DNA from 3 places in the Cedecea davisae genome. Region 3 is predicted to be linked to each of the others. Evidence: predicted binding sites of a transcription regulator. Region 3 holds the regulator's gene; each other region holds the start of a gene.
The links. The regulator CRP, encoded in region 3, controls carbon source genes, mostly activating them, when cyclic AMP is high. The targets are predictions, from matches to a motif close to ATGTGANNNNNNTCACAT.
Positions count from the first base shown of each region.

Region 1 (3,990 bases), 1.2 Mb from region 3:
CTGTGGTCATCGCCACCATGCTGCCGATAAAGCAGATGGTAATAATTGATTTCCAGCGGGCGCGGATCTGGTGGATTTGCTCATAAAGCGGAAAGGCGAGCGCCACAACGGCGGGCTGTAGCAGGTCGTTAAGCACCTCGCTGCCTTTAAAATAATGGTCGTAGGGAATGCCGGTTACCAGCAGCAGCGGAATAATCACCACCATACAAACCAGCAGCGGGTTCAGCAGGGGAGACTGCACGCGGGCGGCAAGCTTGCGGGCGGCAAAGAAGACGATAAGCGTCAGCGGCAAGGACCACCATATATAATGCATCATTTGTTATCTGCCTCGCTTTCGCCAACCACTTTTCTTTCGCCGTGAACCAGGTGCGAACTCCAGCTCACAATCACCAGCACCACCAGAGTGCTGATTAAACAGGAAATGACCACCGGACCGAACTGCGCCTTCAGCACGTCGTAATACTGCATAACGCCCACGCCGATGGGCACAAACAGCAGCGCCATATAGCGAATCATCAGGTGGCAGCTGGGTTTTACCCATTTCGCCGGTAGGATTTGCAGCGACAGCAGCACAAACAGAATTAGCATGCCGATAATGCTGCCGGGAATGACGATGGGCAGCAGCGAGGCGACAAAAATGCCTGCATATAAGCATAAGTAAATTAAGACAAAAGAACGAAGATACTGCCAGATTACCGTGAACGAGTTACGCATAGAGGTTACCCTTTAAGAAACGCATTCATCATACAATTAAACCCAAATATGTGCTATCCATCACATCATGAATTATCAGCATAACAAATATTCCCTGCGTGAAGGTTTGCTGTTCTTTATTACGGCAATAAAAAAAGGCGACCCGGAGGCCGCCTTATCGAACAATCGTGAGGCAAATTAGTTCAGACGAACCGGCATCCCGGAACGGTTCTGAATCGCCTGATCTACCACGCTGGTATCCACGTCAGACTGAGCGGTGACTTTCTGTACGCTGCTGGTCAGAGTGATTGGCACGATTTCACCGGAGTTAAACTGCGCTTCTGTTGTAGACAGCGGGTTGTGAACTTCGATGTAGCGGCTGCCGTCAGGCTCGGTGGTGGCTTTAACCGGTTCGTCGATAAACTGAACGCGGGTGCCAACCGGCACGTTGTCGAACAGGAACTTGATGTCTTCGTTACGCAGACGCACGCAGCCGTGGCTTACGCGCAGGCCGATACCGAAGTTGGCATTGGTGCCGTGAATCGCGTACAGGTTACCGATGTACAGCGCGTACAGGCCCATTGGGTTGTCCGGGCCAGCCGGAACCACTGCCGGAAGTGGAGTGCCTGCTGCCGCGTATTCAGCGTGCATTTTGGCGGTTGGCGTCCAGGTTGGGCCGTTTTTCTTGCGCTCTACCTTAGTCGTCCAGTTAATCGGGGTATCTTTACCCAACTGGCCGATACCGATTGGCAGCACGATAACGGTGTTGGTGCCTTTCGGGTAATAGTAGAGGCGCATTTCGGCGCTGTTAATAACAATCCCTTCGTGCACGGTGTCCGGTAGGATCAATTGCTGAGGAATATTCAAAATCGTACCCGCTTTCGGCAGATACGGGTCAATACCCGGGTTAGCTTCCAGCATGTTGGAAAGCCCCATCTGGTACTGCGCGGCATACTCTTCCAGCGGCGCGGTGCTGCCTTCCGGAATAGTGATAACCTGATTTTGACCAACCACACGGCTGCCGTTAGTCGGCAATGGATAGGTCACTGCGGAGGCTGTTTTACAGAAAGACGCGACAGCCACAAAAGCCAGTAAAAGCGAGCGTAATTTCATATTCATGTTGTGCGAGTGTTATGCCAGACGGGCCAGCTAGTGAGTGTTCATGGACGATTTAGCCGCGCATTATATGTGCATTACCTTCATCTGGGAAATCAGATGTGGATGAAATCACATTTTTTTCACATTGCTTAACTATTGTACGGTTAAGATGCGGGGCGACCCTTTATCATAGTTATGGCATAATGTGGCCGAAATCACATTCCAAAATCTCGACAACTTATTTCTCCAGGACATACCAGTGCTTGTATCCAGCAACGTTACCATGCAGTTTGGCAGCAAACCGCTGTTCGAAAATATCTCCGTTAAATTTGGCGGCGGCAACCGTTATGGCCTGATCGGCGCTAACGGTAGCGGCAAATCCACTTTCATGAAAATCCTCGGCGGAGACCTTGAGCCGACTCTGGGCAACGTTTCTCTCGACCCGAACGAGCGCATCGGTAAGCTGCGTCAGGATCAGTTCGCCTTCGAAAAATTTACCGTGCTTGACACCGTTATCATGGGCCACGGCGAGCTGTGGGAAGTGAAGCAGGAGCGTGACCGCATTTATGCTCTGCCGGAAATGAGCGAAGAAGACGGTTACAAAGTTGCCGACCTCGAAGTGAAATACGGCGAGATGGACGGCTACACCGCAGAAGCGCGCGCCGGTGAACTGCTGCTCGGCGTGGGCATTCCGCTGGAACAGCATTACGGCCCGATGAGCGAAGTGGCCCCGGGCTGGAAGCTGCGCGTACTGCTGGCGCAGGCGCTGTTCTCTAACCCGGACATCCTGCTGCTCGACGAACCAACGAACAACCTGGACATCGATACCATTCGCTGGCTGGAAACCGTGCTTAACGAACGTAACAGCACGATGATTATTATTTCGCACGACCGTCACTTCCTGAATATGGTCTGCACCCACATGGCCGACTTGGACTACGGCGAGCTGCGCGTTTACCCGGGCAACTACGACGAATACATGACCGCGGCCACCCAGGCTCGCGAGCGCCTGCTGTCTGACAACGCCAAGAAAAAAGCGCAGATTGCCGACCTGCAATCTTTCGTCAGCCGCTTCAGCGCCAACGCTTCTAAATCTCGTCAGGCAACCTCTCGCGCCCGCCAGATTGATAAAATCAAGCTGGACGAAGTGAAAGCCTCAAGCCGCCAGAACCCGTTCATTCGCTTCGAGCAGGACAAGAAACTGTTCCGTAACGCGCTGGAAGTGGAAGCCCTGACCAAAGGCTTTGAAAGCGGCCCGCTGTTTAAAGGCGTTAACCTGCTGCTGGAAGTCGGCGAGAAGCTGGCAATCCTGGGCGCTAACGGCATCGGTAAAACCACGCTGCTGAAAACCCTGGTAGGCGAACTTACTCCGGAATCCGGCGGCGTTAAATGGTCTGAAAACGCTCAAATCGGCTACTACGCTCAGGATCACGAATACGAGTTCGAAAACGATCTCACCGTGTTCGACTGGATGAGCCAGTGGAAGCAGGAAGGCGATGACGAGCAGGCGGTGCGCAGCATCCTTGGTCGCCTGCTGTTCAGCCAGGACGACATCAAAAAGCCGGCCAAAGTGCTGTCCGGTGGTGAGAAGGGCCGTATGCTGTTCGGCAAGTTGATGATGGAAAAACCAAACATCCTGATCATGGACGAACCGACAAACCACCTGGATATGGAATCCATCGAGTCGCTGAACATGGCGCTGGAGATGTACCAGGGGACGCTTATCTTCGTATCCCACGACCGTGAATTCGTTAGCTCCCTGGCGACTCGCGTGCTGGAAATTACGCCAGAACGCGTGATTGACTTCACCGGCGGCTACGAAGATTACCTGCGCAGTAAAGGGATCGACGGGTAATTTTTCCCTCACCCGAACCCTCTCCCTGAAAAGGGAGAGGGGACAGATCGAATTATAGGTATTGCTCCCACCTGTTTTCCCCCTCGCCCCTTTGGGGAGAGGGCCGGGGTGAGGGGCAATTACAACGCCCACACCTCGCGTTCCACTCCGTTCACCAGCAGACGCCGTTTTTCCCCCGCAGGCAGAGATAAGTTAATCTCGCGCCAGGCCGGCTGGTAATCGCCTTTCCGGCTAAAGACCACGTTAATCTCTTGAGCAGAGCAGCTAATTTCCCAACTTAGCCACAGCGCATTGCCCGTTTTATATCCCCAGGATTCACCGTCGTCTTCAAACAACGAGCCATG
Region 1 is NZ_CP172054.1:1,459,476-1,463,465, forward strand. It holds gene ACG1VR_RS07340 (CidB/LrgB family autolysis modulator) at 1-316, opposite strand, end outside; gene ACG1VR_RS07345 (CidA/LrgA family protein) at 313-714, opposite strand; gene ldtB (L,D-transpeptidase) at 892-1,812, opposite strand; gene ACG1VR_RS07355 (ABC-F family ATPase) at 2,051-3,646, shown strand; gene ACG1VR_RS07360 (TIM-barrel domain-containing protein) at 3,766-3,990, opposite strand, start outside.
Region 1: the regulator CRP is predicted to act here: its motif matches at 1,995-2,012, upstream of ACG1VR_RS07355 (ABC-F family ATPase).

Region 2 (3,990 bases), 1.9 Mb from region 3:
GTCATCAAGCTGGGAGATAAGGTCCAGGTAATCCTGCTGTTCCCACTCGCTGTCCGGCAGCGCCAGGATCGTTTCGCGCAGGTGGCTGCCCATGCTGTTGTTGGCCAGCAGCAGGTCGTCCGCAGGGTAGATGTCGGACATGCCCGGAACGATAATACGGCAGGCGTACACGTCCAGATGCTCGTAGTCAGCGATATACACTTCCTGGTCTTCTGATTTAAAGATAGCCATCAGGGTGGCGAACTCTTCTTCCGTGGTGCCGGAGAAGCTCCAGTCGGCAAACGGATAATCGGCATCCTGCTTGAACATATCCCAGGAGATCAGGCCGCTGGAGTCGATGAAGTGAGTTTCCAGGTTAGCGTGCTCGGCCACTTCTTCGTCGTCGAAGGTTGGCGGGGTGAAAACGTCCAGGTCTTTCAGACCACGGCCCTGCAGCAGCTCGGTTACGGTACGCTCAAGCGCGACGCCGAAGTCCGGGTGTGCGCCAAACGAGGCGAAGCAGGTGCCGTTCGCCGGGTTGAACAGCACCACGCAGATAACCGGATATTTGCCGCCCAGAGAACCGTCGTAGGCGAAGATTGGGAAACCTTCCGCTTCGAGCGTTTTAATCGACTCAACTACGCCAGGGTAGCGAGCCAGCACTTCCTGCGGGATCTCCGGCAGGCTGATGCTCTCGGCAATAATGCGGTTTTTAATATGGCGTTCGAACACTTCGGACAGGCCCTGAACGCGCGCTTCGTTGGCGGTGTTCCCGGCGGACATGCCGTTAGAAACGTACAGGTTGCCGATGATGTTCATCGGAATATAAACGGTCTGCTGGTCGGACTGACGGGTAAACGGCAGGGCGCAGATACCGCGCTCTTCGTTTCCTGACTGTAGATCAATAAGCATCCCGGCGGTTAATTCGTTTTCCGGATCGTAGAAGGCGCGCAGGCGGGCATCGAGGATCCCTTCCGGCAATTGTTCATCTTCCGGGATTGGGAACCACTTCTCATTTGGATAATGAACAAACGGGCCATTCGCGATAGTGTCGCCCAGCCAGAAGTCGGCAAAGAAGTAGTTAGTGGACAGACGTTCAAAATATTCACCCAACGCGGAAGCCAGCGCCGCTTTTTTTGTTGCGCCCTTGCCATTGGTGAAGCAAAGCGCGCTGTCTTTATCGCGAATATGCACCGACCACACGTTCGGCACCGGGTTAAGCCAGGAGGCTTCTTCGATATTAAAGCCGAGGTCGGTCAGCTTGGTCTGGAAGCGAGCGATGGAGTCTTCCAGGGCGGCATCTTTGCCGGGGATAAAAGTCTGGGTCATGGGGTTCACTTTAATGGTACGCAAAACGCGCAATGATACGGGTTTTACCGGAGGGACGCTATCATCCGCCCGGTGCAGGCGACGCTAGCATAACAGGCTCTGCGGCATTGCTGTAACCCGGTGAGCTTAGAGTTTTTTGGCCTGACCGCCGGATATCGGGCAATTTTTTCTGCCGCCGGAAGATTGTGTTGTGTGATTTTGCGCACATTAGCCCCCGGCACCGGATTAACCGTTGCAACACTGCGCCGCTGAATGATAAAACCGATAATGTAATAAAAACTTATTGCTCGAGGCGTGGTGAGGGGAAATGACACAGGTATACAATTTTAGTTCTGGTCCGGCGATGCTACCGGCTGAGGTTCTTCGTCGTGCACAACAGGAACTGTGCGACTGGCACGGGCTTGGCACTTCCGTAATGGAAATTAGCCACCGTGGTAAAGAGTTTATTCAGGTTGCCGAAGAGGCAGAAAAAGATTTTCGCGATCTGCTGCAAATCCCCTCCAACTATAAAGTTTTATTCTGCCACGGCGGCGGCCGCGGTCAGTTTGCTGGCGTGCCGCTGAATATCCTCGGCGATAAAACCAGCGCTGACTATATCGACGGCGGCTACTGGGCTAACAGCGCGATTAAAGAAGCGAAGAAATACTGCCAGCCAATTGCCCACGACGTGAAAATTACCGTCGATGGCAAACGTGCCATCAAACCGATGAGCGAATGGCAGGTTTCCGACAACAGCGCTTTCCTGCATTACTGCCCGAACGAAACCATCGACGGCATCTCAATTGATGAAACGCCTGACTTTGGCGATACCGTAGTGGCGGCGGACTTCTCTTCCACCATTCTTTCTCGTCCTCTGGACGTTAGCCGCTTTGGCGTGATTTATGCCGGTGCGCAGAAAAACATCGGCCCGGCTGGCCTTACGCTGGTTGTGGTGCGTGAAGATTTACTGGGCAAAGCACACAAAGCTTGCCCATCGATTCTGGACTACACCGTCCTTAACGATAACGATTCGATGTTCAACACGCCGCCGACCTTCGCATGGTATCTTGCTGGCCTGGTCTTTAAGTGGCTCAAAGAGCAGGGCGGCGTTGCGGCCATGGACCGTATCAATCAGGCGAAAGCCGAGCTGCTGTACGGCGTGATTGATAACAGCGATTTCTACCGCAATGACGTGGCGGCCTCTAACCGCTCCCGCATGAACATTCCATTCCAGCTGGCGGATAGCGCGCTGGATAAAGTGTTCCTCGAAGAGTCATTTGCCGCAGGCCTGCACTCCCTGAAAGGCCACCGCGTAGTGGGCGGCATGCGTGCCTCCATCTATAACGCGATGCCGCTCGACGGCGTGAAAGCGCTGACCGACTTTATGGTGGACTTCGAGCGCCGTCACGGTTAATTGTTGCCATAGCACTTTGCCCCGCAGCTTGCCTGCGGGGTTTTTATTCTGTTTGAGTTGAGAGTATTTTCCCCATGCTGGAATCCCTGACGTTACAACCCATCGCGCTGGTCGACGGCACCATCAATCTGCCCGGCTCCAAAAGCGTGTCTAACCGTGCGCTGCTGCTTGCCGCGCTGGCGAAAGGCACCACGGTTCTGAGCAACCTGCTGGATAGCGATGATGTCCGCCATATGCTTAATGCCCTGAAAGCGCTGGGCGTAAGCTATACGCTTTCTGCGGATCGTACTCGTTGTGAAGTCACCGGCGTGGCCGGGCCGCTGCATGCGAAGGGCGAGCTTGAACTGTTTTTAGGCAATGCCGGAACGGCTATGCGCCCGCTGGCGGCCGCGTTGTGCCTCGGGAGCAACAACATTGTGCTCACCGGCGAGCCGCGCATGAAAGAGCGCCCGATTGGTCACCTGGTTGACGCTCTGCGCCAGGGCGGGGCGCAGATTGATTATCTGGAGCAGGAAAACTACCCGCCTCTGCGCCTGCGCGGCGGCTTCAGCGGCGGCAAGGTTGAAGTGGACGGCAGCGTTTCCAGCCAGTTCCTGACCGCGCTGCTGATGACCGCGCCGCTGGCGGCAAATGACACCGAAATCACCATCAAAGGCGAGCTGGTTTCCAAACCCTATATCGATATCACCCTTCATTTAATGAAAACCTTCGGCGTTGAGGTGGAAAACCGCGACTACCGCAGCTTTATTATTCGTGGCGCGCAGCAGTACCAGTCTCCGGGGGCCTATCTGGTGGAAGGCGATGCCTCTTCTGCCTCTTACTTCCTCGCCGCCGGGGCGATTAAAGGCGGTACGGTGAAAGTGACCGGGATTGGCCGCAACAGCGTTCAGGGCGATATTCGCTTCGCCGACGTGCTGGAGAAAATGGGCGCGAAAGTGACCTGGGGCGATGATTTCATCAGCTGTGAGCGTGGGGAATTGAACGCTATCGATATGGACATGAACCATATCCCGGATGCGGCGATGACTATCGCAACCGCCGCGCTGTTCGCCAAAGGCACCACTACGATGCGTAACATCTACAACTGGCGCGTAAAAGAGACCGACCGCCTGAGCGCGATGGCGACCGAGCTGCGTAAAGTTGGTGCCGAGGTGGAAGAGGGCGAGGATTACATCACCGTCACGCCGCCTGCAAAGCTGCAGTTTGCCGAAATTGGCACCTACAACGATCACCGAATGGCAATGTGCTTCTCGCTGGTGGCGCTGTCCGATACGCCGGTGACCATTCTT
Region 2 is NZ_CP172054.1:3,289,487-3,293,476, reverse strand. It holds gene ycaO (30S ribosomal protein S12 methylthiotransferase accessory factor YcaO) at 1-1,308, opposite strand, end outside; gene serC (3-phosphoserine/phosphohydroxythreonine transaminase) at 1,616-2,701, shown strand; gene aroA (3-phosphoshikimate 1-carboxyvinyltransferase) at 2,779-3,990, shown strand, end outside.
Region 2: the regulator CRP is predicted to act here: its motif matches at 1,499-1,516, upstream of serC (3-phosphoserine/phosphohydroxythreonine transaminase).

Region 3 (3,990 bases):
CGAACATGACCGTCATCAGGATCCAGTAGGGCTTTGGCAGATGTAAAAACGAGCCGAGCAGGCTGGCGATAGTCAGCATTACGCCGAGGCGGGCGGAGCTGCGCAGCGCGGAGGATTTGAACGAGAGGTAATTCCTGAGCGCCGGGAAGAACGGCAGGCGGCGCTCCCTGTCCTCCATCAAATCCCGGACGTAGAGCGGGCGCTGGGTTTTCAGCACCCGGGCAATGCGGCTGAAGTGATAGTGGCAAAACTGCCCGACCGGGTTATCAGGGTTCTGGCGCGCAATCTTTTCCAGGGCGTCTATCTGTTTTTCCATGGTGAAGCGCGTGGGATAGCGGTGATAAAGGATGTCATCCGCCAGTACCCGCAGGCGGGCGGCAATAGTTTGTGCATTCCAGCGGATAACGGCCTCGGCGTGGCTTTGCTCCACCAGCTTTTGAACCTCTTCCGGCTGATGCAGGCTAACCGAAATATGCTCCTGTAAATCGAGCGCGACCTGAAAGGCACGCAGCAGCCGCTTATAGCCGTTCTGCTGATTGGCCGACAGCATGTGGAGCTGCTGGTAACAGGTGGTTATCAGATCCACGGCTTTTTGCTGGCGAACCAGCAAAGGCGGCAGCGCCTTTTCCGGATCGGTGTGCTGGGTCAGCATGCTGTATTTCGCCTCGCAGTAATCCGCCAACTGCCGGTAGAGCAGGCTCAGCGACTCCCGCAGCGGCTGCTCGCGCCACATCCTGAACCAGAACCAGTTGAATGCGCCGTACCAGATGGTGCCGGAGATATACAGCAACATCGGCTTCCAGATGGGCATATTCCCGGCCATGCTAAGCGTGAAAATGGCGGCAATCAGCGAGGCGGGCAGCAGGCGGGCGTGCAGCGAACTTATCTCCGCCGTTACGCCCAGCAGCAGGGCCATGACGATGAGTATCGCCGGCAGCGGTACGCTGGTGTAGAGCAGCAGAAGCTGCATTATCAGGCTGCTGACGGCAAACAGACTACCGCCGATAATCAGGCGTTTAAAGAAGCGTTTGTGGGGTGTGTCCAGCCCGGCGATGTTGCAGCAGGCGGGAACTAATGAGAACAGCAGGCCGTTTTGCAGGCTGCCGAGTACCAGACCGACGGCGACGGGAAGGCACAGCACCAGCGTTTGCCGCAGGGCGTAGTTAACCTCGGGATGGTAAATTAATCTTTTCCACATAGCCTGAATTGTAGAGACAAAAAAGGCGTGTTACCGAAGCGACACGCCTTTTTTTGCACTGATTAACGAGTGCCGTAGACGACAATCGTTTTCCCGTGTGCGGAGATGAGGTTTTGATCTTCCAGCATTTTCAGAATACGGCCAACGGTTTCGCGGGAGCAGCCCACGATCTGGCCAATTTCCTGACGGGTGATTTTGATCTGCATACCGTCCGGGTGGGTCATCGCGTCCGGCTGTTTAGCCAGGTTGAGCAGCGTCTGTGCGATACGGCCGGTTACGTCGAGGAAGGCGAGGTTGCCGACTTTCTCGGAAGTTACCTGCAGACGGCGAGCCATCTGGGATGAGAGACGCATCAGGATATCCGGGTTAACCTGAATCAGCTGACGGAATTTTTTATAAGAAATTTCAGCTACTTCGCAGGCCGATTTGGCTCGAACCCAGGCGCTACGCTCCTGACCTTCTTCGAACAGCCCTAATTCACCAATGAAATCACCCTGATTCAGATAAGAAAGGATCATCTCCTTGCCTTCTTCATCTTTAATCAGAACAGCTACGGAGCCCTTGACGATGTAGTACAGCGTCTCCGCCTTTTCACCCTGGTGAATCAGCGTGCTCTTCGACGGATACTTATGAATGTGGCAATGAGACAAGAACCATTCGAGAGTCGGGTCTGTTTGCGGTTTGCCAAGCACCATGCGCGGTTATCCTCTGTTGTAAACTGGCTACCAAAGACAAGACTCGGAACCTCTTGTCTGGCGTTGCAATCGTGAAATTTTCCCAAGCCCTGGGAGCTGGCGAGCAGGTCAATCCTGCGGCCTGTAATTAGTCGTTTCCTCTGCTTACGTGCATCAACGTCTCTGTCCCGCAGCAGCATCCGGATTGTTTTAGCATAGCTTTTGGTAAGTGTCTTGTATTGTCTCGTTTCAGCATGACCTGGATCGCCTTACGTTGCCAGTTTTGGCCCAGGCGCGTAATCTGAAAGAAATTTTTCTCAACTGGGAGTACGCAAATGCAGGCACGAGTTAAATGGGTGGAAGGCATGACCTTCCTCGGTGAATCCGCTTCCGGCCACCAGGTTTTGATGGACGGTAACTCCGGAGATAAAGCACCAAGCCCGATGGAAATGCTGCTGATGGCCGCCGGGGGCTGTAGCTCGATTGACGTGGTTTCTATTTTGCAAAAAGGCCGCCACGCGGTGACCGACTGCGAAGTGAAGCTGACGTCCGAGCGCCGTGAAGAAGCGCCGCGCCTGTTCACGCATATCAACCTGCACTTTGTGGTTACCGGCAAAGACCTGAAAGACAGCGCGGTCGCTCGTGCCGTCGAGCTGACGGCAGAGAAATACTGCTCGGTCACGCTGATGCTGGAGAAAGCGGCAGAGATAAGCCACAGCTATGAAGTGATCGAAGGGTAATATTCGGGATGGGCGGTGTCGGCACCGCCCATGTCGGATTAAGCTATCTTCCTGCCCTGCGCCAATTTCTCTACCAGCGGCGCCATAATCAACTCCATCGCCAGCCCCATTTTCCCTCCCGGCACCACCAGCGTGTTGATGTGGGAAATAAACGATCCCTGCAACATTGCCAGTAAATACGGGAAGTCGATATCGTCGAGCCCGCGGAAGTGGATGACCACGAAGCTTTCATCGAGAGAAGGGATCGCGCGGGCGGCAAAGGGATTTGAGGTATCCACCGTGGGCACGCGCTGGAAGTTAATGTGTGTGCGGGAGAATTGCGGCGTAATGAAGTTGATGTAGTCTTCCATCGAGCGCACAACCGAGTCCATCACCGCCTCGCGTGAATGCCCGCGTTCGCCGGTGTCCCGCACCAGCTTTTGGATCCACTCCAGGTTGACGATAGGCACCACGCCAACCAGCAAATCTACGCAATCGGCCACGCTGTGTTGCGGCGTAACAACCCCGCCGTGTAGCCCTTCATAAAACAGCACATCGGTTGGCTCCGGCAGCGGCTGCCACGGGGTAAACGTTCCCGGCACCTGATTCCACGGCACGGCTTCGTCGTAGGTATGCAGGTATTTACGGGATTGGCCTTTGCCGCTCTGGCCGTATTCGATAAAGGTTTGCTCCAGCAGCCCAAAGTCGTTGGCTTCTGGCCCGAAGTAGCTGATATGGCGGCCTGAATCACGGGCTTTGCGGATCGCCATATCCATTTCAGGGCGGGTATAGCGATGAAAGCTGTCGCCTTCCAGTTCCGCAGCGCGCAGGCCGAGCTGCTGGAATATCTTACGAAAGGCGAGGCTGGTGGTGGTGGTTCCGGCACCGCTGGAACCTGTTACCGCAATAACCGGGTGTTTGGCTGACATAGGGCTACAACTCCATGGGTAATCAGAAAGGGAGCCTGCATCTGATAGTTATACTTTTTGGAAAGTATAGATTACCCCAGAGAGTCGCAGTTAGCCCCGAAGCTGGCCGCGCGGCATAATATTGACCGTTTCATGGAGTTCAGACCAGACCAGCACGGCTTCGCCGCTCTGCAATTGACGCTTCACGTCGGCGACTTTTTGCGTCAGCGATCGCTCCTGCTCACCATAATCCGTGCCTTCGCGTAATACAAAAGATTCGATCAGATTATCGAGAGTTTCCGGGTCCAGCTCTTGCCAGGGAAGAATCATTTCAGTTGTCCAGGTAGCGGGTTAGCCAGTCGGGAATACGCTGTTCCAGCCACATTTGCGGGCGCAGCAGCGTGCCGCCGACAAAGCCAACGTGGCCGCCGTAGGTGGTGAGCTGGTATTGGATGTTTGCCGGTAGCGACTCGCGGTCGGGGATGACGTGA
Region 3 is NZ_CP172054.1:228,701-232,690, forward strand. It holds gene ACG1VR_RS01430 (YccS/YhfK family putative transporter) at 1-1,198, opposite strand, end outside; gene crp (cAMP-activated global transcriptional regulator CRP) at 1,261-1,893, opposite strand; gene ACG1VR_RS01440 (OsmC family protein) at 2,208-2,612, shown strand; gene ACG1VR_RS01445 (phosphoribulokinase) at 2,651-3,520, opposite strand; gene ACG1VR_RS01450 (YheU family protein) at 3,611-3,829, opposite strand; gene ACG1VR_RS01455 (hydrolase) at 3,831-3,990, opposite strand, start outside.